Regions from separate parts of the Pantoea phytobeneficialis genome, predicted to be linked through region 2. Evidence: predicted binding sites of a transcription regulator. Region 2 holds the regulator's gene; each other region holds the start of a gene.

Region 1 (9,800 bases), 1.3 Mb from region 2:
AAAGGAACGGAAAGGCCAACGCCAGCACCACCACCAGCGGCAGGACCCAGCGCAGCGCTGATCGGTGGCCCGGCTCACGGACATATACCCCGTCATCGCTGCCTTCGAACTTGCGGGCGAAGCGTTGTCCGGTCGGAGTTTGCAGCAACAGGCTGAGCAGCAGTCGCCCCATCACCACCACCCCCACCAGCAGCGCGACCCGCAGTGGCGACAGATGAAAACTGTAGCCATCCAGTACCACGCCGACGATCGGTCCAAACACCACCAGCGCCACCAGCCCGGCCATCAGACAATCCAGCAGCGACTGGCGCACATCCACAGATTGCGTCATTGCACTCATTTCGGCGTCCTCACACTTTGGCAACCAGCGGTCGTCCCAACAGCCCCTGTGGCCGGAAGATCAAGATCACCACCAACAGGGCAAAAGAGAAAACATCTTTGTAATCGGAGTTCACCAGTCCGGCGAATTGCGCTTCCGCCACCCCGAGCAGCAGACCGCCGAGCATCGCCCCGGGCAGCGAACCAATACCGCCCAGTACCGCAGCGGTAAACGCCTTGATGCCGATGACAAAGCCAATGTAGAAATCAAAGGTGCCGTAGTTCATGGTCACCAGTACCCCGGCCAGCCCGGCCATTGCCGCACCAATCATAAACACCAGCGAGATCACCCGATCGGTGTTGATACCGAGAATTGCGGCCATGCGCCGATCCTGCTGCACCGCACGACAAATCCGCCCCAGCCGTGTGTACTGAATAATCCACGTCAGCAGCGCCATGCCGCACAGAGCGGCAATCAGGATAAACACTTTGGTCCAGGTGATTTGCACCACGCCACCATCAATCTCCATACGCAGCACGCCACTCATCAACGTGGGGATGCCCTGCTGATTCGGTCCCTGGCTCAATTGCACGTAGTTCTGCAAAATCAGCGACATCCCAATCGCCGAAATCAACGGCGCAAGACGGGTGGAGTTGCGTAACGGGCGATAAGCGATGCGCTCAATGGTCCAGCCATACACGGCGGTGATGACGATAGTGAAGATCAGGGTGCCGAAAATCAGCAGTGGAAAGGAGTGGATGCCGAAGAAGCTGAGCAGGCCCAGCCCGATGGCACAAAGATAGGCGGAGATCATATACACCTCGCCGTGGGCGAAGTTGATCATGCCGATAATGCCGTACACCATGGTGTAGCCGATAGCAATCAGCCCGTAAACCGCGCCCAGCGTCAGGCCGTTCACCAGTTGCTGAAGAAAGAAGGCGTCCATATGCAAGTCCCGTGCTTAAGGGGAGCGCAAACCTCGCGCCCAATCGCGAATGGCCCCGCTGCACGCGGGGCCGCGTGTCAGCTTACAGCTGGTGATATTTGCCTTTATCGTCCCACTGGTAGACCACGTAATCCGAGACTTTCAGGTCGCCTTTGCCATCCCAGGCTTTTTTACCCATTACGGTATCGACGCTATTCGCTTTCAGCCAGTCGCTGGCTTTGGCGTTATCTTTCCCTGCGGCTTTATACGCAGCGGCCAGTGCCTGCACCGAGGCGTAGGCATACAGGGTGTAACCTTCCGGCTCAAAACCACCCGCGCGGAACTTGGCGATCACCGCTTTACCATCCGGGATCTGACGCGGGTCCTGACCAAAGGTCATGTAGACCCCTTTGGTGTATTGTGGGCCACCGGCAGCAGTCACCATATCTTCCGTCACGATGCAGTCACCGGAGAAGAAGGCAGCCGTAACGCCCTGCTCACGCATCTGACGCACCAGAGGCCCCGCTTCCGGGTGGCAACCGCCAAAGTAGACCACATCCGGTTTCACCGAGGCGATTTTGGTAACCAGCGCGTTGAAGTCTTTCTCACCACGCGACAGACCTTCATATAACACCTCGTTGACGCCACGTTTTTCCAGCGCCGCTTTGGTCGCATCAGCCAGCCCCTGACCGTAGGTGTCTTTATCGTGGATCACCGCCACGCGTTTGGCCTTCAACTTATCGATGATGTAGTTAGCCGCAATCGCCCCTTGTTGGTCGTCACGGCCACACATACGGAACATGGTTTTCATGCCGCGTTCAGTGATTTGTGGGTTGGTGGAACCGGGGGTGATCGCCAGCACACCGGCATCGTCATACACTTCAGAGGCGGGCATGGTGGAGGAGGAGCAGAAATGGCCGACCACCGCCAGCACTTTGTCCTGATCCACCAGACGGTTGGCTACCGCCACCGCCTGTTTTGGTTCACAGGCGTCATCGCCCTGCACCAGCACAATTTTCTCACCGTTAATGCCTCCGGCAGCGTTGATATCATCCGCCGCCTGAGTGGCACCTTTCCAATACTGTGCGCCGTAAGTGGCATTAGGGCCGGAAAAGGGTCCGGCTACACCAATTTTAATGTCTGCCTGGGCATAAAACGCCGCACTCAGGCAACCAGCAATCACGACCTTCAATGGTACTTGTATGAATTTCAAAGACATGCTTTCAATCCTCAACGGGTCAGGAACGGAGCCATACCACGGCCTGGGAGAAATCAATTTCTGAAACTTAACGAAGTGCGATGAGTGGCCAGCAGGGCCACGGTTAACGATTAAGCAAAAACCTCGCCAAAGGTAAGCATTGGTGACAAGTTTTTGCACCGACAGCGCGTTAAAGCGGCGGGAACACGTCTGCTGATCTTAACCATAGCCAGCGTTTGCCGACGCACCAGCACTCTGATGGTGCAGAATGCGGTCGATCACAGATTCTTCATGGTGCTGAGGGGTTTACCCGCTATGCTATAGCCAAATCGGCCCAAATTTCGGAGGGAGAACCTATGACTACACAACGGAACGGCATCAGCAGCCAGCAGGCGCTGGATGAACTGGAACGCCTGTACGACAACGCGGTTGCGGCTTTACGCAGCGCAATTCGTGACTTTACCGAACAGGGACGTCTGCCGGATGAAACGGCACGGCAGCAGGGATTGTTTGTTTACCCGGAACTGCGCCTTACCTGGGCGGGCGATGGCCCGCAGCAGAACCGCACCCGTGCCTGGGGCCGCTTCACCCATACCGGCAGCTACAGCACCACCATTACCCGTCCGGCCTTGCTGCGTCATTACCTGAGCGAGCAACTGTCGATGATTGAGAAAGAGTACGAGGTGGTGATTGAGGTCGGTCCCTCTCAGCAGGAGATCCCCTACCCTTACGTGATCGACGGTTCGGACCTGTCGCTGGATCGTTCCATGAGCGCCAGCATCGCCCGTCATTTCCCCACCACCGAGTTGTCGCAGATTGGTGATGAAACCGCCGATGGCCTGTTCAACGCCGACGCGCAGTTCCCGCTGTCGCATTTTGATGCGCTGCGTACCGACTTCTCGCTGGCGCGTCTGCGTCACTACACCGGCACCGCCGTTGAGCACTTTCAGCCGTTCGTGCTGTTCACTAACTACACGCGTTATGTCGATGAGTTTGTACGCTGGGCGATTGAGCAAGTACAGGATCCGAACACACCTTACGACAGCCTTGCCTGTGCTGGCGATGTGGTGATCACCAAAGAGACCCAGGACCCGGAAGCGATGATGTCGGACCTGGCGTGGAAGAAGCACCAGATGCCCGCCTGGCACCTGACGTCACCCAATCGTCGCGGCATTACGCTGGTGAATATCGGCGTGGGGCCATCCAATGCCAAAACCATCTGCGACCATCTGGCGGTGGTGCGTCCCCATGCGTGGTTGATGATTGGTCACTGCGGCGGCCTGCGCGAAAGCCAGACCATTGGCGATTATGTGCTGGCCCACGCCTATCTGCGTGACGATCATGTGCTGGACAGCGTATTGCCGCCGGATATCCCGATCCCCAGCATTGCCGAAGTACAGCGCGCGTTGTACGACGCCACCAAAGCGGTGAGCGGCATGCCGGGTGAAGAGGTCAAACAACGCCTGCGTACCGGCACCGTGGTGACCACCGATGACCGTAACTGGGAGCTGCGTTACTCCGCTTCGGCGTTGCGCTTTAACCTGAGTCGCGCTGTGGCGGTGGATATGGAGAGCGCGACAATCGCGGCGCAAGGGTACCGCTTCCGTGTGCCGTATGGCACTTTGTTGTGCGTTTCAGATAAGCCGCTACACGGGGAGATCAAGCTGCCAGGCCAGGCGAATCGCTTCTATGAAGGGGCGATTTCGGAGCATTTGCAGATTGGGATTTGTGCGGTGGAGTTGCTGCGGGCGGAGGGTGATAAATTGCATTCGCGCAAATTACGCACGTTTAATGAACCGCCGTTCAGGTAGGACCCGGTGCGGTTGGTGACCCTCACCCCGGCCCTCTGGGCAGGTGCGGTCTGTGACCCTCACCCCGGCCCTCTCCCATAAGGGAGAGGGAGATGTGCCATATGCTCGATCTGTTCCCTCTCCCGATTGCGGGAGAGGGCGCTAGCTCAATCTGTTCCCTCTCCCGCTTGCGGGAGAGGGTTAGGGTGAGGGACCAGGGTGAGGTTAATTACGCACTCAACCAACCCAGCTTAATCACAAACAGGATCGACATAATAATCAGCGCCGCATTCACCTCTTTGGTACGGCCACTCAGCAGCTTCACCACCGTCCAGGTAATAAACCCAAACGCGATACCGTTAGCAATCGAGTAAGTCAGCGGCATGGTCAGCGCAGTGACCGTCACCGGCGCAGCCGTGGTGATGTCTTTCCAGTCAATCTCCGCCAGGCCAGAAGCCATCAGCACCGCCACGAACAGCAGCGCAGGCGCAGTGGCGAATACCGGCACGCTACCCGCCAGCGGCGAGAAGAACAGGCTCAGCACGAACAGAATAGCCACGACAATCGCGGTCAGACCGGTACGGCCACCGGCGCTGACGCCCGCTGCCGATTCAACATAACTGGTGGTGGTTGAAGTCCCCAGCAGAGAACCAAACAGCGCAGCCGCACTGTCGGCGATCAGCGCACGGCCCATTTTCGGCACGTTGCCCTGCTCATCCGCCAGACCCGCACGCTTGGTCACACCCAGCAGCGTACCGGTGTTGTCGAACACGTCGACAAACAGGAAGGCGAAAATCACGCTCACCAGGCCCACGTTAAAGGCACCGGCGATGTCCAGTTGCATAAAGGTCGGAGCGATAGACGGCGGTGCAGAGAACACGCCGCCAAACGGCGTCAGGCCAATACCCATCGACAGGAAGGTGACGATCAGGATGCCGATCAGCACCGCACCGGTCACGCGACGCGCTTCCAGTACCACGATGATGACGAAGCCCAGCAGCGCCAGCAGCGGGCCAGGTTTGGTCAGATCGCCCAGGCCCACCAGGGTCGCCGGGTTATCCACCACGATACCCGCGCCTTCCAGCGCAATCAGCGCCAGGAACAGGCCGATACCGGCAGCAATCCCGGCACGCAACGGCAGCGGAATACTGGCGATAATCCATTCACGGATTTTGAACACCGACAACGCAAAGAAGATACAGGCTGACAGGAACACCGCACCCAGCGCGATTTGCCAGGTGTAGCCCATGTGCAGCACCACGGTGTAAGTAAAGAAGGCATTGAGGCCCATACCCGGCGCCAGCGCAATCGGGTAGTTCGCAATCAGGCCCATCAGCACGCAGCCGATTGCCGCCGCCAGACAGGTGGCCACGAAAACCGCGCCCTTATCCATACCGGTCGCACCCAAAATGCTTGGGTTAACAAACAGGATATAGGCCATAGCCAGGAAGGTGGTTATGCCCGCGATAACTTCGGTGCGGACCGTTGTGTTGTGCGCTTTTAGCTTGAATAGTTTTTCTAACATCATCATCTCTCGTGATGGGGAGACGTCACTGACGTGCGTTCTCTTGCCAATGGGGTGTGCATGCGCGTTATTGTTGCGGGAAAAGGCAGACGGCTGCATGCTCGGCCATCAATCCGCCTTGTTACTAAACTCCTTTCCCCCTGTCCTCATAGCAATTGCTATGCCATAACAGGACGCAATCGTTTACCTTCACGACTGTATCTTAGACTCAGACAATTCTGAACCAGAACGAGGCGCGATTATGGTGCATTGCACCATGTGCGCGCAATCGTTTTCCCATCCGTCAACCGGGTAGCGAAAAAAGATTGCGGTAACGCACGCTTTCAAACTCTGTCAGGCGATGCCGCTCACGTTTCTGTTGCCTGATTAAGCAGGCAAAAGTGGTCGGTATACACTCTCGTTAACCCTTCCATAACAAAAGAGGCCCGTAATGAAGCCCGCAATTCTGGTAGTGGATGACGATCGCGCGGTATGCGAACTGCTGCACGATGTATTGAGTGAACATGTTTTTACCGTATTCAGCTGCCATCAGGGAAAAGATGCGCTGACGTTGCTGGATAAACACCCGGAAATCTCGCTGGTGATGCTGGATATGATGCTGCCGGACACCAATGGTCTGCTGGTGCTACAGCAAATGCAGCGCCAACGGCCTGAGCTGCTGGTGATCATGCTAACGGGCATGGGATCAGAGGCGGATATGGTGGTGGGTCTGGAGATGGGCGCTGACGATTATATCGCCAAACCGTTTAATCCCCGCGTGGTTGTTGCACGGGCGCGTGCAGCATTACGCCGTTGTGGTCGGCTGGCGCAACCCGTCAGCACCCAGGACGAGGGTTGGCAGTTTAACGGCTGGCGACTGGATGAAACGCGCTGCCAACTGTTTAACCCCCAGCGTGAGACGGTGACGTTAACTCAGGGTGAATATGCGTTGCTGCGCGCCCTGGTGTGTCATGCCCGTAAAGTACTGACGCGCGACCAGTTGCTGGAGCTCACCCACAGCGAAACGCTGGATGTGTTCGACCGTACCATTGACGTGCTGATCATGCGGTTGCGCCGCAAGATTGAGATGAACCCGCATCAGCCGAGCCTGATCCGCACCATCCGTGGTCTGGGTTATGTTTTCTCTGCGGATGTGATGCGCCCGGCCTCTGCCGTGCATGTCACACAAATCGCCTGATCCATCCAGCGCTGCATCTCGGCCAGTGGCCGGGTGCCGTCCAGCGCATTCGCCGCGTGCAGATTAAAACAGGCGCAGGTATGCGCCAGCTTCAGCGTCTCGGTCATTGGCCAGCCCTGATGACTGGCGTATAACACGCCGGCACAAAAGGCATCCCCGGCCCCGACGCTGCCAACAATCTCTTCTGGCGTCAGTTGCCACGCCGGTTGCCAGCGCCCTTCACCGTTGACCTCCTGGCCCCATGCCCCTTCTGGCGCATGGATCACCACGCGTCGCCGGACGCCCTGCTGCACCAGCCAGGTCGCCGCCGCCGCAAAGGCGTCAGGCGGTGCGATCCCCGTCGCGCTGCGCAGCCTGACACCGGTCAGGGATTGCGCCTCCAGTTCGTTAATCACCAGATAATCGAGCCAGCGCAGTGCGGGCACCACCAGCGCCTGGTACTCCCCGACGCGCGACACAAGATCGAGCGAGGTCAGATAGCCGCGCTGCTGCATTTGCGCCAGTAGATGGGCACCGCGCGTGCCCCAATGTTCATCCGGTAAATCAAGGCAATCCAGCAGCAACAGATAACCGAGGTGGAAGATGCGATGGGAGGTATGGATAGCGGCAAAATGCGGTAAATCGAGCTGTGCATTGGCCCCGCGGGCATGAAAAAACGTACGCTGACCATCCGGTGTGGTCATCACCTGGGTCATGGCGGTGTTCACGCTTCGGGTGCGCTGTACCAGGCGGCGATCAACCTGATGCTGGTCCAGCAACTGCACGATAAAATCACCGTCGCTGTCCTCGCCGATCATCCCCACCCCGGCCAGCGGCAAATCAATCTGCATACGCGCCAGTGTGAACAACACGTTAAGCGCGGCCCCCCCGCTGCATTTTTCACTGTGGTGAATCTCCGCCAGCCAGCCTTGTTCCGGCCAGTGACTGATGCGTTGTACATGATCCACCAACATGCTGCCCGCTGCCAGGATGCCGCTGCGTATTGTCATCTCAGGCCCTCCCGGCGCTGCCGAACACCCGCATCTGCTGAGCCACCACGTTGCTGATATCACGCTCCACCGCCATCAGCAGCTCGGCAAAGGCGTCATAACGCGCCTCTCGCTGGGCAATCTGGTTCTCGATCGCCCCCAGTGCCGCCTGCGACATGCCGGTATAGAAGTTGATTTTGTGGATGCCCAGGCTGATGGCATGGCGGAAATCGGCGTCGCTGATACCTGAACCGCCATGCAACACCAACGGCACGCGTGCCGCATCACGGATCGCCGCCAGCCGGTCGAAATCGAGTTTCGGCTCGCCTTTATACTTACCGTGCGCATTGCCGATCGCCACGGCCAGACAATCAATGCCGGTGCTGCGCACAAACTCGGCTGCCAGTTGTGGATCGGTGAATTTATTGCTGTCGGCCTCGCCAAACAACGCGCCACCTTCATCGCCGCCCACTGCGCCAAGTTCCGCTTCCACCGATACGCCAAGCGCGTGACAGATTTTCACCACCTCCTGGGTCTGGCGCACATTCTCGTCATAACTGAGGGTGGAGCCATCAAACATCACCGAGGTAAAACCCAGGCGGATAGCCTGCATCACCGCGTCGAAGTGCAGGCCGTGATCGAGGTTGAGTACCACCGGAATATCGTGCAGCGCCGCTTCGGTACGAATGGCAGCAATCAGATGATCGAGGCTGACATACTTAAAATGCACCTCGGCAATGTTGATGATAAACGGCGAACGTTGCTGTTCCGCCGCGTGAAACAGCGCACGCAGAAAGTGGGTATCGAGCACGTTAAACGCGCCCAGCGCATAACCATTTTGTTGCGCATGAGCCAAACCCTGCGCCAGTGAAATCAGTGCCATAGGATGCTCCTTCAGGCCAGCCAGCGGGCATATTCGTTACACAGCAACCAGCGCGGATCTTCATCCTCATCAATCGGGTTGAAGCGTGCCAGCGGGGTGAGAAAGACATTGTCGTGTTCGTCGTCGTTCGGCATGGAGACTTCCCCTACCAGCACATCGCCGTAGCCCTCTTCGCCCCAGAAGCTGTGCCAGATGCCGGGGACAAGGGTGACGCTTTCGCCCGGCGACAGACGCAGTTGCGAACCGGCGGCATGGGTCTGGCGCAGGCCATCAAGGGTGACGTTAACCGGCGTGTTAGCCAGTTGCTGGCCGTCACGGTTGTGCAGCGTGACAATCAGGTTACCGCCGCCACGGTTGATAATGTCTTCCATCTTTTGCGGGTGATAATGCATCGGCGTCACCTGCCCTTCGCGCACATGCATGATTTTTTCCGCATAGGGTTTGCTCCACGGCTTACCGCCGCGTGAGCCGTTGCGCAGGGTGAACAGGGTTAACCCGGTCTGAAAAAAATCCTCGGCACCAAAGCTGGTGACATCCCAGCCCAGATGCAGGGCCAACAGTTCATCGGCGACAGATTTATCCAGCGCACGCCATTGGCTAAGACCGTAATCGGCCCAGCTCGGCAGGTGGACATCCTGGCGCATAAAGAATTCGCGGGTCAGTTGTAGAATGGCATTCACTTCCGAACGTTGCATCACTGCGTCTCCGGTCAGTGGGAAATTGGGGCGGCGCGAGCCTTAACTGAACAACATTACGCCGCCCAGGTCGGTTATTTCACCGTCCAGCCTTTGTAGCTGCCGACGTTGTTACGATCGATCATCGTCACCGGGATCAGCACCGGTTTGTCCGGCGCTGGCTTGCCTTGCAGGATGTCGTAGCCAATCTCCACGGCTTTGGCTGCCATCACCTGCGGATCTTGTGCCGGGGTGGCGACAAACAGCGAACCTTTGCGCTTCAGCGCCTCTTCACCGTCCGGGCTACCATCGACGCCGACAATAAAGAATTCGCTGCGCTG
Region 2 (9,800 bases):
CGGCATCATGTTGTTTGATAATCATCTTAGCCGCCTCGATGGTGTGGCTTTGTTGCTGATTGCGCTGGTTTATCTGTTGGTGGTGATCCGCATCGCGCGCCGTGCCGAACGCGAGAACAATGACACCCTGACGCGCGAACAATTAGCCGAGCTACCACGCGATGAAACCGGTAATACCGTGGCCTTCCTGTGGCTTGCTGTGGCGTTGCTAATCCTGCCTATGTCGACCCGGATGGTGATCGATAACGCGACGGTCTTTGCCGACTATTTCGGGGTGAGTGAACTGGTGATGGGCCTGACGCTGATCTCGGTAGGTACCAGCCTGCCAGAGCTGGCGACTGTGATTGCCGGGGCCATGAAAGGCGAGGACGATATCGCCATCGGCAACCTGATCGGTGCCAACATTTATAATCTGGCTATCGTACTGGGCCTGCCTGCGCTGATTCATCCGGGCAGTATTGATCCCCACGCGTTTGCCCGGGATTACTGGGTCATGTTGGGGGTTAGCGTGTTGTTCGCCCTGCTGTGCCTGCAACCGCGACGCCGAATTGGCCGGGCAGCAGGCACCTTGTTGTTAGCTGGATTTATCGTGTGGGTGTGCTGGCTGTGGCTTAGCCCCATGTTTACCCCAAGTTAATAAGGACAGACTGAGCATGTCACATCAGCGACTGGATTTTGACTTTCAACAGGCGGGCAAAGCGGTGCTGCGCATTGAGCGCGAAGGACTTGAGCAACTCGATCAATATATCAATGACGATTTCTCCCGCGCCTGCGAAATGATCTTTGCCTGTCGGGGCAAAGTGGTGGTGATGGGTATGGGCAAGTCCGGACATATCGGCAAAAAAATCGCCGCCACGTTCGCCAGCACCGGAACGCCAGCGTTCTTTGTTCATCCGGCGGAAGCCAGCCACGGTGACCTTGGCATGGTCAGCACCGATGATGTGGTGGTGGCCATTTCTAATAGCGGCGAATCCAACGAAATCCTCGCGCTAATCCCGGTTCTTAAGCGACAGAAAGTCCAGCTGATTTGTATCACCAGCCGTGCCGACAGCGCGATGGGACGTGCCGCCGATGTGCATCTGTGCGTCAAAGTGCCACAGGAAGCCTGTCCTCTTGGGCTGGCCCCAACCACCAGCACCACCGCAACGCTGGTGATGGGCGATGCGCTGGCCGTCGCGCTGCTGGAAGCGCGTGGCTTTACCCAGGAAGATTTTGCACTGTCCCATCCCGGTGGAGCTCTCGGACGTAAACTGCTGCTGCATGTCAGCGACATCATGCACAGCGGCGACGAGATCCCGCATGTCTCTCGGGATGCCTCACTGCGTGATGCGTTGCTGGAGATCACGCGTAAAAATCTCGGCCTGACGGTGATCGTTGATGACCTGATGAAAATCGAAGGCATCTTTACCGATGGTGACTTGCGTCGGGTGTTTGATATGGGTATCGATTTCCAGTCAGCCAGCATCAAAGATGTGATGACACGCGGCGGTATTCGCGTACGTCCCAACCTGCTGGCCGTTGACGCCCTTAATCTGATGCAAAACAAAAACATCACTGCGCTGCTGGTGGCCGATGACGATCGCCTGCTCGGTGTGGTACATATGCATGACATGCTGCGCGCTGGCGTTGTCTGAACAGGAAAAGAACATGAGTGTTGAAACAGCTGCAATCGAGACCTGCTATGGTCCGGTAAGCGCAGAAGTGATGGCGCGCGCAGCGCAGATCCGCCTGCTGATTTGTGATGTGGACGGCGTAATGTCAGACGGCCTGATTTATATGGGCAACAGCGGCGAAGAACTGAAAGCTTTCAACGTGCGCGATGGCTATGGCATTCGTTGCCTGCTGACCTCCGGCATTGAAGTGGCTATTATTACCGGCCGCAATGCCAAACTGATGGAAGATCGCTGCAAAACCCTCGGCATTACGCATCTTTACCAGGGACAATCGGATAAGCTTTTGGCCTGGCGCGAACTCCTGGATAAACTGTCATTATCTGCGGAACAGGTGGCGTATATCGGTGATGACCTGATCGACTGGCCGGTAATGGCCCGCGTGGGTCTGAGCGTAGCGGTCGCCGATGCGCACCCGATTCTGTTGCCGCGCGCGCATTACGTCACCCGCATTGCCGGTGGCCGCGGTGCGGTACGTGAACTTTGCGATCTGATCTTAATGGCGCAGAACAAATTTGAGGATGCCAAAGGGCAATCAGTATGAGTAAAAGCAGGCGTTGGATAACGCTGATTCTGGCCCTAATCGCTCTGGTGCTGATTGGCTGGAATCTTACCAACCAGGATGAGAGCAAAGCGCCGGTTACCACCAACGACCAGGAGCCGACTTACACCAGTTCGACTTCTCACACCGTGGTGTACAATCCAGACGGTGCGCTGGCCTACAAACTGATTTCGGATAAAGTGACCTACTTTGCTGCCGATGAACTGAGCTGGTTCGATAATCCGGTGATGACCACTTACGACGTGAATAAAATTCCGACCTGGTCTGTGCGCGCCGATAAGGCAAAGCTCACCAAAGATCGTATGCTTTATCTTTACGGCCACGTTGAAGTGAACACCCTGACGCAGGATTCGGAGCTGGAACGCATTAAAACCGATAATGCGGTGGTCAATCTCGTCACCCAGGATGTTACCTCAGACGATCAGGTCACCCTTTATGGCCGCAGTTTTAACTCTACTGGCATGAAGATGCGCGGCAACTTACGGACGAAAAATGCCCAGTTGATTGAAAAGGTCAAATCCTCCTATGAAATCCAAAATGAAAAACAACAGCCTTAAATTACTGCTGGTCAGCGCCCTGTTAGCCACCAGCTTGCCCGCTCTGGCATTAACCGGGGATTCTGACAAACCCGTGAATATCGATTCAGAGAATCAGTCGCTGGATCTGCAAGGCAATGTCGCTACCTTTACCGGCAACGTCATCGTGACTCAGGGATCGATCAAGATCACCGCCGACAAAGTCGTCGTCACTCGCCCGGGTGGTGACAGCAAAAAAACCATCGTTGATGCCTGGGGCAACCCGGCAACCTTTTATCAGATGCAGGACAACGGTAAGCCGGTACAGGGTCATGCGGCCAAATTGCACTATGAACTGGCGAATGACTTTGTTGAGCTGACGGGTAACGCCTACATTGAACAGTTGGATAGCAATATCAAAGGCGATCGCATCACCTATCTGGTGAAAGAACAGAAAATGCAGGCCTACAGTCAGGGCCAGAGCAAACGCGTGACCACCGTGCTGGTGCCGTCGCAGTTGCAGGACAAAAACGGTTCATCCCAGAGCCAAAAGAAGAGTAACTAATTTCTATGGCCACACTGATCGCTGAAAACCTGGCGAAAGCCTACAAAGGCCGCCGCGTGGTAGAAGACGTTAGCCTGCAAGTTAAATCCGGCGAAATTGTCGGATTGCTTGGCCCCAACGGGGCCGGTAAAACCACCACCTTCTACATGGTGGTCGGAATTGTGCCGCGCGATGCCGGTCGTATTGTGATTGATGATGAAGACATCAGCATTCTGCCGCTGCATGCGCGTGCCCGTCGCGGCATTGGTTATCTGCCGCAGGAAGCCTCGATTTTCCGTCGCCTCAGCGTTTACGACAACCTGATGGCCGTATTGCAGATCCGTGACGATCTCAGCGAAGAGCAGCGTCAGGATCGAGCCAACGAACTGATGGAAGAGTTCCACATCGAACACCTGCGTGACAGCATGGGCCAGGCACTCTCCGGCGGTGAACGCCGTCGTGTCGAGATTGCCCGCGCGCTGGCTGCCAATCCTAAGTTTATCCTGCTGGATGAACCATTTGCCGGTGTTGACCCGATTTCCGTCATTGATATCAAGAAGATCATTGAACATCTGCGCGACAGTGGGTTGGGTGTGCTGATTACCGACCACAACGTACGCGAAACCCTTGCCGTTTGTGAACGCGCTTACATCGTCAGCCAGGGGCATCTGATTGCTCACGGCACACCCGATGAAATACTTGCAGATGAGCAGGTTAAGCGTGTTTATTTGGGCGAAGAGTTCAGACTCTGATAAGGTGTCGGAACCTCCGACGTTTGCTTAGGAAATTCAATCCGGATTATGAAGCAAGGTTTGCAACTCAGGCTCAGCCAACAGCTGGCGATGACACCCCAGTTGCAGCAGGCAATTCGCTTGCTGCAACTCTCTACGCTTGAACTCCAGCAGGAATTACAACTGGCGCTGGAAAGCAACCCATTGCTCGAACAATCAGAACTCCATGAAGAAGTAGACGCACGCGAATATCAGGAAAGCGAAGCCCTCGACACCCGCGAGGCGCTGGAACAGAAGGACATGCCGGAAGAGCTGCCGCTCGATGCAACCTGGGATGAAATCTACACCGCCGGAACGCCTTCCGGTACGGGTACCGATTACCAGGATGATGAGCTGCCGGTCTATCAGGGCGAAACCACGCAGTCGTTGCAGGATTATCTGATGTGGCAGGTTGAGCTGACACCGTTCACCGATACCGACCGCGCCATTGCGACTTCGATTGTCGATGCCATTGACGACACCGGTTATCTCACCGTGACGCTCCAGGATATTTGCGACAGCATCGGTGATGAAGAACTGACGCTGGAAGAAGTGGAAGCGGTATTGAAACGCGTACAGCGTTTTGATCCGGTCGGCGTTGGCGCACGCGATTTGCGTGATTGCCTGCTGGTGCAGCTGTCCCAATATGCCGCCGATACGCCGATGCTGGCGGAAGCACGGTTGATTGTGAGCGATCATCTTGATCTGCTGGCCAATCACGATTTCCGTAGCCTGATGCGCATGACGCGTCTGAAAGAAGATGTGCTGAAAGAGGCAATGTTGCTGATTCAGTCGCTTGATCCGCGCCCAGGTCAGTCGGTCAACACCAGCGAGCCTGAGTATGTCATCCCGGATGTACTGGTACGCAAGGTCGGCACCCGCTGGACAGTTGAGCTAAATGCCGACAGCGTACCGCGTCTCAAAATTAATCAGCACTACGCTGCGATGGGCGGTGCGGCGCGTAATGACAGCGACAGCCAGTTTATCCGCAGCAATTTACAGGAAGCCAAATGGCTGATTAAGAGCCTGGAGAGCCGTAACGACACGCTGCTGAAAGTGACTCGCTGTATTGTCGAGCAGCAGCAGGCGTTTTTTGAACAGGGCGAGGAGTACATGCGTCCGATGGTGCTGGCGGATATCGCCCAGGCCGTGGATATGCATGAATCCACCATTTCCCGTGTTACCACGCAGAAGTACTTGCATAGCCCGCGTGGCATCTTTGAACTGAAATATTTTTTCTCCAGTCATGTGAATACCGAAGGTGGCGGCGAAGCCTCCTCGACGGCAATTCGTGCGTTGGTGAAAAAATTGATCTCTGCGGAAAATCCCGCAAAACCCTTGAGCGACAGCAAACTGACCTCCATGTTATCTGAACAGGGCATCATGGTGGCCCGCCGTACGGTTGCTAAGTATCGCGAGTCTTTGTCCATCCCGCCCTCGAATCAGCGCAAGCAGCTGGTTTGAATGTATTGAGAAGGAAGACCTATGCAAATAAACCTTACCGGACTGAATGTAGAGATTACCGAGCCGCTGCGCGAATTTGTAAATAGCAAATTTGCCAAACTGGAACACTATTTTGATCGGATTAATCAGGTCTATATTGTTCTGAAAGTGGAAAAGGTAACGCAGATTGCTGATGCAACACTGCATGTGAACGGCGGTGAATTGCACGCGACATCGGAAGCGGAAGACATGTACGCGGCGATTGACGGATTGATCGACAAGCTTTCCCGTCAGTTGACCAAACATAAAGATAAACTGAAAAAACACTAACCTTCACGCTTGCAGAGTACTGATAGGTTCGGTACTCAGAGCACAGAATGGGGCGGGCTGACCGCCCCGTTTTGTCATCTGCGCAAGCGCCAACAGGAGACACTGCATTTTTCCCGTGATAAGGGGTAAAGTGGGTGATCCTCGCGGCTATGTGAACTCGCAAGTGAAACGATGATGAACAACGATCTGACACTGGAATTGAGCTCGGTCCTTACGCTGGACTGCACCCGCAGCGGCGTACACTGCCAGAGTAAAAAACGTGCGCTGGAAATAATCAGCGAACTGGCAGCCAAACAGCTCAATCTGCCTCACCAGACGCTTTTCGAAGCGATCCTCACCCGTGAACGCATGGGCAGTACCGGTATTGGCAATGGTATTGCCATTCCACATGGCAAACTGGAGGAGGACACGCTGCGCGCCGTAGGCGTGTTCATTAGCCTCGATCAACCTATCGCTTTTGATGCGGTGGATAACCAGCCTGTGGACCTGCTGTTTGCGCTACTGGTGCCCGCAGACCAGTGTAAAACCCATCTGCATACATTATCGCTGGTGGCAAAACGTCTGGCAGATAAAACCGTCTGTCGCCGTCTGCGCGCTGCGCAGAGCGATGAAGAACTCTATGCCATTATCACAGAAGCGCAGGAAGACCACCCTTAAGCGACAGATACTTTTACCGGCCAATGCGCCGGTTTAAAACGGGAGAAATGTGATGGTGCTGATGATCGTTAGCGGTCGGTCAGGCTCAGGAAAATCAGTCGCGTTGCGTGCGCTTGAGGACATGGGGTTTTACTGTGTCGATAACCTGCCAGTGGTATTGCTGCCAGAACTGGCCAATACCTTAAGCGAACGCAACATCTCTGCTGCCGTCAGTATCGACGTGCGCAATATGCCGGAATCACCGGAGATTTTCGAAACCGCGCTTAACAACCTGCCGGACTCGTTTTCGCCACAGTTGCTGTTCCTCGACGCCGATCGCAACACGCTGATCCGTCGCTACAGCGACACACGCCGCCTGCATCCACTCTCCAGTAAGAATTTGTCACTGGAAAGCGCGATTGATGAGGAGAGCGACCTGCTTGAACCACTGCGTTCACGGGCTGACCTGATCATTGATACCTCCGAGATGTCGGTGCATGAGTTGGCTGAAATGCTTCGCACCCGTCTGCTGGGTAAACGCGAACGCGAGCTAACGATGGTGTTTGAATCCTTTGGCTTCAAGCATGGCATTCCGATTGATGCCGATTATGTGTTTGATGTGCGTTTTCTGCCTAACCCACACTGGGACCCAAAACTGCGTCCGATGACCGGCCTTGATCGCCCGGTGGCCGCGTTCCTCGACCGGCATACTGAAGTGCACAACTTTATCTATCAGACACGCAGCTACCTTGAATTGTGGCTCCCCATGCTGGAAACCAATAATCGTAGCTATCTCACTGTCGCAATCGGTTGTACCGGTGGTAAGCATCGTTCGGTCTATATCGCCGAACAACTGGCCGACTATTTCCGTTCGCGCGGTAAAAATGTGCAATCCCGTCATCGCACCCTGGAAAAACGCAAATCATGACCGTGAAGCAAACCGTTGAGATTCGTAATAAATTGGGCATGCATGCGCGCCCGGCGATGAAGTTGTTTGAACTGGTGCAAAGTTTCGACGCAGAAGTGCTGCTGCGTAATGAAGCAGGAACGGAAGCGGAAGCCAGCAGCGTAATTGCGCTGCTGATGCTGGATTCCGCCAAAGGCGGCCATATTGAGATTGAAGCCAGCGGCCCGGAAGAAACCCAGGCGCTGGCAGCGGTAATTGAATTGTTTGAAGCCGGTTTTGATGAGGATTAACCGCTTCAGTGCAATTTGTAGCGGTTAAGGAAACCTTCCCCACCCAGTTGCCGCATCTGGCGCATAATCCATTGCTGTCTCTGACGGATGTAACCTGAAGGGGCGTCGGCGCGAAAACGGATCGGATTAGGCAATACCGCCGCCAGCAGCGCCGCTTCTGCCATAGTCAGGCGACTGGCGGGTTTATGAAAATAGCGCTGGGATGCCTCTTCTACCCCAAACACACCGTTGCCAAATTCGGCGATATTCAGATAGACCGTAAGAATGCGTCGCTTGGTCCAGACCGTTTCGATTCCTACCGTCAATCCCGCTTCCAGCCCTTTACGAACCCAACTGCGTCCATCCCACAAAAACAGGTTTTTCGCGGTTTGTTGCGATAGCGTCGAAGCACCACGCATCCGTTCATCACCCTCGTTATCCAGCACCGACTGAATCGCGGCAACGTCAAATCCCCAGTGTTCTGGAAATTTTTGATCTTCAGAGGCAATGACCGCCAGCGCCATCCACGGTGAGATCTCATCCATGCTGACCCAATCCGAATGCGCCACATAGCCAAAATTGCCGTGCAGCCAGGCACCCAGCTGTCGTTCAACCATCACTGCGGAAAAAGGCACCGGCAAGAAGGAAAATAGCAAAATCCCTGCCAGCCAAATACCCAGCCAGGCGAGAAGAAATTTTGCGATCCACACTTTTACACGTTGCCAAAGTTTCCCTTTATTCTTAGCCATCAAATTATCTCTTACCTGTTCCCTGTATTAATCAATCACCAAGGTCACCATAGCATTCGATGATAGTCGAATACGAAGAATCGCTGCCTGACCAGTTGATTTATCGAACAAATTCATTGCCTGCGCAACCATCGTTCCTTTAATAGAGCCAAATACATCAAGCACTTCCGCTATGAAGGAATCGGTTCCATGCTTAAATACTCATCGGAAAAGTTGCTGACAGACACTTCATTAAATGTTATCAAGATCACGCAAATTGGTTCACGATACTTAACATTGAAATTTCACAGTGGTTGATCCCTCTCATTGATTATTGAGAGCATTCCGAAAAAAATGTGTAAATTATCCGCAAGGGCTTTGCGCTATCTTCGAATTATGGTTAAGCAATTTGCCTACTTTTTGGTTTACATCCATCGTTAAAACCTGAATCTGGAACTTTCTATCGATGGTTTCCAAAACGTTTTGGATAACCCGCGCCACCAACCGTGTTTCATGCCATATTTCATGCATTTACTACGAAAAAAAGCGAATTTTTCCTGACCAGGCGACTTTCGTCGCACTTGCCGGGTTTTTACGTCACTTCAGCGAGTTAAAACCCGACCAAAAACAGAACGACTGGTCAAAATTAATGCAATGAGTCAAAGAAATTGATTCCTTGCTTGACTGTGTCAGCAAATTAATGTTTTCTGTATTTAAACGCTGCTCAACATCACACAATTTAATGAATCTTGTCACAAGTGGTGACGAATTTGCTAAGGTGGTTTTGAAGCGTTAACCAATACCACGCTGTTGCTCAGGATAGACCTCAAATAATAGCAGCAGCGCCATTTTCCCTGGTGTTGGCGCAGTATTCGCGCACCCCGGTTTCGACTGGGGTCATTTTTTTCTGGTCCTTGTTACTTTTCCCGCGCTGCAACCCATTCACGTAAGACATTCACGTCATGCTGCCATTCTTGTTTTAATTCGTCGATCCACTCCTGAACGTTGTCCCACCACGCAGGCAATTCGGGTGACTGGATCTGTTTGGCCAGCTTTTGCAGATGCAGCAAACCGACCGAACCCGCTGCACCTTTGATTTTGTGACCCTCTTCGGCAATGCCTTTCTGGTCGCGCGCCATCATGTTCGAGTCAAGCACGTCGAGATAGCCTGGCATCATCTTTTCAAACATCGTCAGGCTTTGCGTAATCAACCCAGGCCCCACCAGCTCGATATACTGTTCCAGCATGGGCACATCCAGCAGCGTCCGGTTTTTCTCTTCTGACGGTTCAGCCATCGGGGTGTCGGTTTCCGTCTGATAATCCCAGAACTTTTTAATCATCGCGGTCAGTGCAGGGACGGCCAGTGGTTTGCTCAGCACATCATCCATACCGGCATCCAGATACTCTTTTTTATCTTTCAGCACGT
Region 3 (9,800 bases), on a different contig from region 2:
CGTAACGCTGGTGAGCGCATGGCGCGGGTGACCGCGCCGGTGAACAGCAAAATATCAGCATGGCGCGGTGAGGGGACCACTTTGATTCCGAAGCGTTCGGCGTCAAAAAGCGGGGTAAGTGCGGCGAAAATCTCAATTTCACAGCCGTTGCAACCGCCACAGTCAACGCGATAAACGTAGGCTGATCGTTTGATTTTTTTCAGCAATGAAGCCTTCATGCTGGCAATCGACTCTTCCACCGAGAGCGGCAGTGGCAGGCCGTTATGGTCGCGTGGACCTGATACGTTACTCATCCGTTGGCTCCTCGTAACTGACGGTGAAACACGGCGCTGCCGGATGAGGCCAGGCTGTGCTGACGTTTACATGCCGGGCAGGTTTCGAACGCCGACCGCCGGTTTTCCGCCCCCTGGTCGCCGTTATGGCGCAACAAGGCAATGGCATAGTCGATCTCCTTTTGTACCGCGAAGGGATGACCACATTCCCGGCAATAGCACAGCGGAAAAAGCGCCTGTTGCAGCAAATCGGCTTTGTTCCACACCGCCAGTTCGAACTGCTGCGACAGGGTAATTGCGGCGGTTGGACACACCTCTTCACAGCGGGCGCAGAAAATGCAGCGCCCGAGGTTAAAGCTCCACGCCAGTTGCCCGGCTTCGAGATCGGTTGCCACGCTTAACGCATTGGAAGGACATGCATTAACGCAGGCAGCACAACCGATGCACTGCTGCGGATTGTGCTCGGGTTTACCGCGGAAGTTGTCATCCACGTCGATGGGTCGCAAGGGATAAGATTCGGTCGCGATACCGCCTTTGAGCGCGTTTTTAATAAAACTAAACATGATGACTCCCGACTATTTCAGCGGTGAATGGGTGCGCTCAATGCTGTAGCGCTCCAGCTCTTTGTACGGCACCACCTGGCTTTTCTTTTTGCGTACATCCACCACCGTCATGCGATCGGTGCAGGAGTAGCAGGGGTCGAGACTGCCGATGATCAATGGCGCATCGGACACCGTATTGCCGCGCAACATATAGCGCAGCGTCGGCCAGTTGGCGTAGGTCGCCGCACGGCAGCGCCAGCGGAACAGCTTCTGGTTGTCGCCGGTCATGCTCCAGTGGATATCGTCACCGCGCGGCGCTTCGCAGAAACCGAGAGCAAAACGCTGCGGGATGTAGGTAAACCCTTCCACCATCAGGGGGCCGCCAGGCAGGTTATCAAGGCCGAAATCAATCAGATTCAGCGCGGTGAACACTTCATTGATGCGCACTTTAAGCCGCGAAAGCACGTCACAACCGGCAAGGGTATGTACCTCCAGCGGCAGCAGGCCGTAACCGGCAAACGGGTGGTCGGAACGGGTGTCGCGAGCGTGGCCGCTGGCGCGCACCATCGGACCGACGTTACTGAAATCGCGTGCGATACCCGGATCAAGACGGCCAATGCCCACGGTGCGCGATTCAATATTGGGCGTGCTGAGCAGAATGTCGGTCAGGGTATAGACCTCGCGGCGCATCTGCTGCGCCAGTTGGCGCGTCTGTATCATGTCGTCTTTCATCAGGTCACGACGAATTCCGCCGATCAGGTTCAACCCGTAAGTTTTACGTGCGCCGGTCAGGATCTCCGCCATCTTCATCGACAACTCACGCACGCGGAAAAATTGCATAAACCCGGAGTCAAAACCCACAAAGTGGCAGGCCAGACCGAGGTTCAGCAGATGGCTGTGCAGACGCTCCACTTCGAGCAAAATCGAGCGGATCATCTGCGCGCGCGCGGGCACCACAATCCCCATCGCATTCTCCACCGAAGAGGTGTAGGCGGTGCTGTGGGCAAAGCCACAGATGCCGCACACGCGATCGGAGAGGAAGGTGACTTCGTTGTATCCCATGCGGGTTTCTGCCAGTTTCTCCATGCCGCGATGGACGTAGAACAGGCGATAATCGGCATCGATAATATTCTCACCGTCGACAAACAGGCGGAAATGGCCAGGCTCATCGGAGGTGACATGCAGCGGTCCGATGGGCACCACATTGTTCTTGCTGCTACCCAGTTCATTAATAAATTCGTAGGTTTCGCTATCGCTGGTAGGGGCCGGACGTTGGCGATAATCCATGCTGTCTTTACGCAATGGGTAGAGTTCATCGGGCCAGTCGTCCGGTAGCACCAGACGACGTTCGTCCGGCAGCCCAATTGGTTGCAAGCCATACATATCGCGGACTTCGCGTTCACCCCAGACGGCAGCAGGGACGCGTGGCGTCACCGATGGAAACTCTGGTCGATGGGCGTCTACCGCCACCCGGACGGTGATCCAGCATTTGGTGCCGCTCTCCATCGACAGTACGTAGTAAACCGCATAGCTGCCGCAGAGTTGGCGTTCATCATTGCCGAATAGCACCGATAACCAGCCTCCCTGCTGGTAATACAGCCATTCGACAATTTCCGGCAGCATGTTGAGTTTGACGGTAATGGTGATTTGATCTTTGGTCTGCCAGCTCTCCTCCAGCACCGCGTGGGGGAACTTGAGGTGCAGTGCAGCAAGGTAGTGTTGACCGATTTTCTCTTCAGACATGAAATAAGTTCTCTGCAATTACGCCGCCAGCAAGGAGACGAAGGCTAAAAAGGCCAGACCAAAACCGGCCCACGTAATACGTGACGTTTCGAGCATCCGCAGGCGTGCCATGCTGTTTTCAAACAGCGCGATCAGCAGGGCAGCGGCAATCAGTTTGACGATGGCCAGTACCACGGCGAGTACCCCTCCACCCCAGCTAAAGGCGTGCATCTGCCCCCAGGGCAAAAACACCCCGACAAACATTTGCAGCACCACTAACTGTTTTAACGAAATGCCCCACTTCAGTACGGCAAAGCCTGCGCCGCTGTATTCGGAAAGTGGCCCCTCCTGCAACTCCTGCTCGGCTTCCGCCAGGTCAAACGGCAGTTTCCCCATCTCGATAAACGTGGCGAAGGCGCAGGCGGCCAGCGCCAGCAACAGCGTCAGACTGTGGCTGAGCGGCCAGGCATGGACGGTCATGGCAATGTTGCTGATATGGGTACTGCCTGCCACCTGAGCCGCCACCCACAGGCCGAGCAGCAACATCGGCTCCACCAGCACGCCGAGCATCGTCTCGCGGCTGGCACCGATGCCGGTGAACGGACTGCCGGTGTCCAGGCCCGCAATGGCGAAAAAGAAGCGGGCGATGGCGAACAAATAAATCAAGGTGATTAGGTCGCCAACTGGCGGCAACGGCGAGGTGAGGGTAACCACCGGCAGCGCAGTAGCAATGGTCAACATCACGCCGACCATCACCAGCGGCATCAGGCGAAAAACCCAACCCGCAGCGGCGGGTGCCACGCTCTGGCGACCGAGTAACTTGAACAGATCCCGATACTCCTGCAACACGCCAGGACCACGCCGGTTATGCAAGCGCGCGCGGGCCATGCGCGAAATGCCGGAGAGCAAGGGCGCAGCCAGAAATAAGGCCAACGCCTGGGTAAGGGCAAAAAATAACGTCGTCATAGTGGTTCCTCAGGCGATGACCGCGACCAGCAAAATCGCCAGTTCAATAAATGCCAGACGCCGGAACGTGATGGCGATCCCGTCACCCCGCCAGCCAGGCACCCATCGCACCGGATTAAGGTGTTTGCGTAAGGCGAGGAGGGGCGCAAAGGCCGCTCTCACCGGTTGGGCAAAACCCGATGCGGTGATCACCATCGCTGCTTCGTGGTCGTAGCCACAAACCCATGCCGGGCCACGAGTGCGGTGCGGCAGGCGTTCGCCACGGAACAGCACCAGCAACAGCACAGGCAGCAGTGGCGTCATAATCAGCAGCAGGGCGATCAGCGGTTGCGATACCAGCGTCTGCGCGGTGTTGAGTGGGAGTGGGATGGCATGTTGCAGCAACGGCAGCAACCAGGGAGTCGCGACACCGGCAATCACGCAACCCAACGCCAGCAGAACGACGGTGATATTCATCAGGCCGGGCGGGTTGGTGGCCTGTTCGGCCTCCGGGCTGCGGGGTGCGCCGAGGAAGGTGACGCCATAGACCTTGGCCATACACATCACCGCCAGCGCGCCAGTGATCGCCAGTCCAACCGCCAGCAGCGGCCCAAGGACACGCGCAATAAAGGAAGCCTGGTTGCCTAACTGGAAGAATGACTGATAGATCACCCATTCACCGGCAAAGCCATTAAGCGGCGGCAAGGCGGCCATCGCCATCAAACCCACCAGCATCGCCAACGAAATCAGCGGCATACGCTTGCCAATCCCGCCCAGTTTCTCAATGTCGTGCTGACCAGTGCGGAACCACACCGCGCCAGCGCCGAGGAACAGCGTGGTTTTAAACAGGCTGTGATTAAACAGATGGTAGAGGCCACCGATCATCCCCAACGCCACCAGCGCCGGTTGGTGCAGCGCAATGCCGATAAAGCCGCAACCCACGCCCAGCAGGATAATGCCGATGTTTTCCAGCGAGTGATAAGCCAGCAGGCGGTTGATGTTGTGCTCCATCAGGGCGTACAGCCCGCCGGTAAAGGCGGTCACCATACCGAGCACCACCACCAGCACCCCCCACCACAGCGGCAACACGTCGGCGATCAGTGAAACGCTGATCATGCCGTACAACCCTACCTTCAGCACTACGGCGGAAAACAGCGCTGCGGCCGGAGCCGGGGCATTGGCATGCGCCTGGGGTACCCAGCCGTGCAGCGGAATAATGCCCGCCAGCAGACCAAAGCCGAGCAAACTTAACAGCAACACCAGCGGAGAGAGCGCCGCCCCCTGGAGCGCCAGGCGTAATCCGTCAAAACTCAGCGTGCCAAACTGCTGCCACAGCAACCAACAGGCAGCGACCAGCAGAAGCGTGCCAAGGCGACCCAGTGCAAACCAGAGTTGGCCGGACTTGCGACATCCGGTGAGGAAGTAGCCTGCCAGCGCGACAATTTCGGCCATCGCCACCAGGGTGGCGAGGTTAGCGGCGAGCAGAGCAACAGTCGCGGCGGCGAGGATCAGATTGACCAGCAAACCGTTGGCTTTAACCTGAGAATGCCGATGCCAGCTTACGTTAAACAGGCAGATAAACAGGCCGCAGAGTGACACTGTCACTAACCATATGCTGTTAAAGCTATTCAGTTGTAGCTGCCAACGCCACAGCGTCAGGATGGCGCTGAATCCGAGCAGGCCCTGGACGCTGGCTGCCAGCAGCAACGCACAACTTATCGCGCCACCGATACCGGCAACAACGCCACTGATGTGCCGGTTAAACGCGGAGATGCCCGCCAGTAACGCACTGAGCATCAGACCGGTCAGTGCCCAGTGGATCAGAAAAAAAACATTCATTTACGTGCCTCTGGCTGGCTGAACAGGCTTAAATCACCCAGCGCACCCGCCAGCGTAAGTTCACGCTTGCGTTTGCTGGTTTTGGCGATATCGGTGTTGTCGATCAGTTGCAGCGCTTTCGTCGGACAGGTGCGCACGCAGGCTGGACCCTGCTCATCGAAGCTGCACAGATCACATTTCACCGCGACAGCACGAATGCCAGGAACCCAGTCCAGCAGCGAACTAACGCGCAGGGGATCGGCAGGGGCGGCAGGCGCTTTGGGGCTGTTGACGTCTGCCGGGATGTGTAACGGGCGGCTGCCGGAAAATTCGATAGCCCCAAACGGGCAGGCTATGCCGCACAGTTTGCAGCTGACGCACAGGTTAGCGTTCAGCTGTACCGCGCCATCCACACGGTTAATGGCATTCACCGGGCAGACGCTGGCACAAGGGGCGTCTTCGCAGTGGCGGCACAACTGCGGGGCGGATTCGTCCCGGTTGCGCATCACCTTTAAACGCGGCATCGACTGTAAACCCTGTTGCCGGTGCGTCTCCGCGCAGGCCGCTTCACAGGTATGGCAACCAATGCATAATGTTGAATCAGCGATTACAAAACGGTTCACCAACGGATTCCTCTGGTGACTGTCGTCATTAATGACGAAATCATGCCGATAACCTGTCGCTTCGACAGTTTTCGACACCCTCAACCTCTTTACGCCACGGCGGCTTGTTGTAGCCGTTCCATCGACACCGGGGTGTTTTCATGGACCGCCAGATAGAGGCTGTCGTAAATCGGCTGAATCAGTTCCAGATAGTGGGTAAGTACTTTCTCGCGATCGCGATTGCTGAAGGCATTGTCGATGCAACCGTCATTGTCGATATTGGCATGACCAATCAATATCTTATCGCTGTCATCCGGCAGTGCGAGAAAGTACTCGATACGGTGATTGTTAAAGCCTTCGCCTGGCTGAATATGAATGACGAAGTGTTCAAATAAGAAGAAGCGCAAGTCATCCCCCGGTGTGCAGGCGATGGTGTGGTGCAGTTTGGCTTTTGACAGGGTTATCCCCTGAACTAAGGCGTTGCCGTATTGTTTCCACTGTGCCTGCAAGCGTTGATGCTTATCAGCGATGTAGGCTGCTTTGTCACTCAGTTCCCTAATATCCATTATTAAATCACTCTGTTTGTGCGGATATTCCCCTAAGGCACATTTCGTGCCATGTTTTTAACGTATTGAATTTTATGGTTAATCTATAAATCACCGTTGCAAAAAAACCGTCAGTGACATGTCATTTCGTCATCTTTGACATCGACACGCCGCCGCGCTGGCACCGTCTTTGCATTAGCAGCCCTCAGTGAACCCAGGAGGCAGCATGCACGAAATTACCCTCTGTCAACGCGCAGTCGAACTGATCGATAACCACGCACGACAACATGGCGCACGCCGTGTCACTGCGGTCTGGCTGGAGGTCGGGGCGTTTTCTTGCGTGGAGACCAGCGCGATGCAGTTCTGCTTTGAACTGACGTGCCGGGGCACCCTGGCTGAAGGGTGTGAACTTCATCTTCATCAGCAGGAGGCGGAGTGCTGGTGTCACGATTGCCAGCAGTACATCACGCTGCTTACGCAGCGCGTCAGACGGTGCCCGCAATGTGGCGGTCATCAACTGCGCATCGTGGCGGATGATGGCGTGCAAATTAAGCGGCTGGAAATCGATCAGGAGATCAATCATGTGTAGTACCTGTGGTTGCGGTGAAGGCAACCTGTATATCGAAGGCGATGAGCGTAACCCGCATTCGGCGTTTCGCAGCGCCCCGTTTGCCCCGGCACCACGTCGGGTGCCGCGGATTTCTGGCATAAACCTCAGTGAGCATGGCGATCTGCATTATGGGCACGGCGTGGCCGAAGCCCATGCACCGGGTATCAGCCAGCGTAAGATGCTGGAGCTGGAGCTTGATGTGCTGGATAAAAATAATCAGCTGGCGCAGGCGAATCGCGCCGCTTTTACTGCGCAGCGTCAACTGGTGCTGAACCTGGTGTCCAGCCCTGGCTCCGGTAAAACCACCCTGCTGACCGAAACCCTGAAACGGTTACAGGGCAAGGTGCCCTGCGCGGTGATCGAGGGAGATCAGCAGACGGTAAATGATGCCGCACGCATCCGCGCCACGGGCACACCAGCGATTCAGGTGAATACCGGCAAAGGTTGCCATCTGGATGCGCAAATGGTTCAGACGGCGATGCAGCGTCTGCCGCTGGCAGACAACGGGGTGCTGTTTATTGAAAACGTCGGCAACCTGGTGTGTCCGGCGAGTTTTGATTTGGGTGAACGCCACAAAGTTGCGCTGCTCTCGGTGACGGAAGGTGAGGATAAGCCACTAAAATATAAGTATATGTTTTCTGCGGCTTCGCTGATGTTGCTTAACAAAATTGACTTGTTGCCGTATCTGCAATTCGATGTCGACCGTTGTCTGGCCTATGCCCGCGAGGTCAACCCGGATATCCAGATCATGCTGGTTTCCGCCACCAGCGGCGCAGGCATGGAAGCGTGGATTAACTGGCTGGAGAGCGAGCGATGTGCATAGGCATTCCGGGCCAGATTGTTGAGCGCCAGGGTAATGACGCGAAAGTGGATGTGTGTGGCGTGCAGCGCGATGTCAATTTAACGCTGGTGGGTGATGCGGCGGTGGGCCAGTGGGTGTTGGTGCACGTTGGCTTTGCCATGAGCATCATTGATGAAGCGGAGGCGCGTGACACCCTCGATGCGCTGCAAAACATGTTCGACATGGAACCTGATGTCGGGGCCTTGCTGTACGGCGAGGAGCGTGGCTGATGCGTTATGTTGATGAATATCGCGATCCCACCCGCGTGATGCAGCTGATTGAAACCCTGAATAAGCGGGCGCCATTGCTGGATTACGATGCACAGCATCCGTTGCAGATTATGGAGGTGTGCGGGGGACATACCCACGCCATCTTCCGTTTTGGCCTCGATCAGTTGCTGCCTGATAACATCGATTTTATCCACGGTCCGGGCTGTCCGGTATGCGTGTTACCGATGGGGCGCATTGATAGCTGCATTGAAATTGCCCGCCATCCTGAAGTGATTTTCTGTACCTTCGGCGACGCCATACGCGTGCCGGGCAGACAGGGTTCGCTAATGCAGGCCAAAGCGCAGGGGGCGGATGTACGGGTGGTGTATTCACCGATGGATGCCCTGACGCTGGCGCGTCTGAATCCACACCGTAAGGTGGTGTTTTTCGCTCTCGGCTTTGAAACCACCATGCCCGCCACGGCCATTACGCTGCAACAGGCCAAAGCGCAACAGGTCACCAATTTCTTCTTCTTTTGCCAGCACATTACGCTTATCCCCACCCTGCGCAGCCTGCTGTCGCAGCCGGATAACCGCATCGACGCCTTCCTGGCACCGGGTCATGTCAGCATGGTGATCGGCACTGCCGCCTATGAGTTTATCCCCCGGCATTTCCGGCGGCCACTGGTGGTGGCGGGTTTCGAGCCGATGGATTTATTGCAGGGCGTGTTGATGTTGGTGGAGCAAAAAATCAAGCAGCAAAGCCGGGTGGAGAATCAATACAAACGTGTGGTGCCGGATGAGGGAAACCTGCTGGCGCAGCAAGCCATGCGCGAGGTTTTTTGCCTCCGAGGGGCGTCTGAATGGCGCGGATTGGGGGTGATTGCGGAATCCGGTGTTCAGTTGACGGAGGCGTATCAATCCTATGATGCGGAGGTCAGATTCCGGCCACAGCAGCAGCAGGTGAGTGACGACCCGCGCGCACGTTGTGGCGATGTGCTCACCGGGCGTTGTAAACCGCATCAATGTCCGATGTTCGGCAAGGGCTGCAATCCACAAAACGCCTTTGGTGCGCTGATGGTCTCCTCGGAAGGGGCCTGCGCGGCCTGGTATCAGTACAGAAGTCAGGAAGTGAATGATGAAATCAATTGAATTAGCACATGGCAGTGGCGGCAGAATGATGCAGCAACTGATCGCCGATCTGTTTCTCCAGGCTTTTGACAATCCCTGGCTGGCGGAGCAGGAAGATCAGGCGCGGTTGGGGTTAAGCGAGCTGACCGGTAAAGGGGATCGGCTGGCATTTTCCACCGACAGCTACGTTATCGATCCGCTTTTTTTCCCTGGCGGGGATATCGGCAAGTTGGCGGTGTGCGGCACGGTCAACGATATTGCCGTCAGTGGCGCGCAGCCGCGCTGGCTTTCCTGTGGTTTTATCCTTGAAGAGGGGCTGCCGTTAGTGACGCTGGAACGGGTGGTGACCAGCATGGCGCAGACGGCCAGAGACGCGGGGGTCAGCATCGTTACCGGCGACACCAAAGTGGTGCCGCGTGGCGCGGTCGATAAGCTATTCATCAATACCGCCGGTCTTGGCGCGATTCCTGCCGGATTAAGCTGGGGCGCAGCACAGATTGACGTTGGCGATGTGTTGATCGTCAGTGGCACCCTGGGTGACCACGGAGCCACGATCCTCAATTT

Evidence for each region. The regulator sigma-54, encoded in region 2, starts transcription at its own class of promoters, with help from an activator protein. The targets are predictions, from matches to a motif close to GTTGGCACANNTTTCGCTNT.
Region 1: the regulator sigma-54 is predicted to act here: its motif matches at 2,575-2,594, upstream of CTZ24_RS16380 (branched-chain amino acid ABC transporter substrate-binding protein).
Region 3: the regulator sigma-54 is predicted to act here: its motif matches at 6,624-6,643, upstream of hypA (hydrogenase maturation nickel metallochaperone HypA).

The regions. Positions count from the first base shown of each region.
Region 1 covers NZ_CP024636.1:3,547,654-3,557,453, reverse strand. Annotated here, with positions in the region: gene livM (high-affinity branched-chain amino acid ABC transporter permease LivM) at 1-340, opposite strand, end outside; gene CTZ24_RS16385 (ABC transporter permease subunit) at 351-1,265, opposite strand; gene CTZ24_RS16380 (branched-chain amino acid ABC transporter substrate-binding protein) at 1,348-2,463, opposite strand; gene CTZ24_RS16375 (AMP nucleosidase) at 2,799-4,253, shown strand; gene CTZ24_RS16370 (NCS2 family permease) at 4,462-5,760, opposite strand; gene CTZ24_RS16365 (response regulator) at 6,188-6,934, shown strand; gene CTZ24_RS16360 (carbohydrate kinase family protein) at 6,871-7,923, opposite strand; gene CTZ24_RS16355 (ketose 1,6-bisphosphate aldolase) at 7,925-8,785, opposite strand; gene CTZ24_RS16350 (D-lyxose/D-mannose isomerase) at 8,797-9,480, opposite strand; gene CTZ24_RS16345 (ABC transporter substrate-binding protein) at 9,555-9,800, opposite strand, start outside.
Region 2 covers NZ_CP024636.1:537,829-547,628, reverse strand. Annotated here, with positions in the region: gene CTZ24_RS02415 (calcium/sodium antiporter) at 1-637, shown strand, start outside; gene kdsD (arabinose-5-phosphate isomerase KdsD) at 654-1,634, shown strand; gene kdsC (3-deoxy-manno-octulosonate-8-phosphatase KdsC) at 1,648-2,214, shown strand; gene lptC (LPS export ABC transporter periplasmic protein LptC) at 2,211-2,789, shown strand; gene lptA (lipopolysaccharide ABC transporter substrate-binding protein LptA) at 2,758-3,312, shown strand; gene lptB (LPS export ABC transporter ATP-binding protein) at 3,318-4,043, shown strand; gene rpoN (RNA polymerase factor sigma-54) at 4,092-5,525, shown strand; gene hpf (ribosome hibernation promoting factor) at 5,547-5,834, shown strand; gene ptsN (PTS IIA-like nitrogen regulatory protein PtsN) at 6,009-6,491, shown strand; gene rapZ (RNase adapter RapZ) at 6,544-7,398, shown strand; gene npr (PTS phosphocarrier protein NPr) at 7,395-7,667, shown strand; gene mtgA (monofunctional biosynthetic peptidoglycan transglycosylase) at 7,673-8,395, opposite strand; gene arcB (aerobic respiration two-component sensor histidine kinase ArcB) at 9,292-9,800, opposite strand, start outside.
Region 3 covers NZ_CP024637.1:529,089-538,888, reverse strand. Annotated here, with positions in the region: gene CTZ24_RS22705 (NADH-quinone oxidoreductase subunit B family protein) at 1-293, opposite strand, end outside; gene CTZ24_RS22700 (formate hydrogenlyase complex iron-sulfur subunit) at 290-835, opposite strand; gene CTZ24_RS22695 (hydrogenase large subunit) at 848-2,557, opposite strand; gene CTZ24_RS22690 (respiratory chain complex I subunit 1 family protein) at 2,576-3,502, opposite strand; gene hycC (formate hydrogenlyase subunit 3) at 3,512-5,320, opposite strand; gene CTZ24_RS22680 (4Fe-4S dicluster domain-containing protein) at 5,317-5,922, opposite strand; gene hycA (formate hydrogenlyase regulator HycA) at 6,012-6,467, opposite strand; gene hypA (hydrogenase maturation nickel metallochaperone HypA) at 6,673-7,035, shown strand; gene hypB (hydrogenase nickel incorporation protein HypB) at 7,028-7,879, shown strand; gene CTZ24_RS22660 (HypC/HybG/HupF family hydrogenase formation chaperone) at 7,870-8,127, shown strand; gene hypD (hydrogenase formation protein HypD) at 8,127-9,257, shown strand; gene hypE (hydrogenase expression/formation protein HypE) at 9,244-9,800, shown strand, end outside.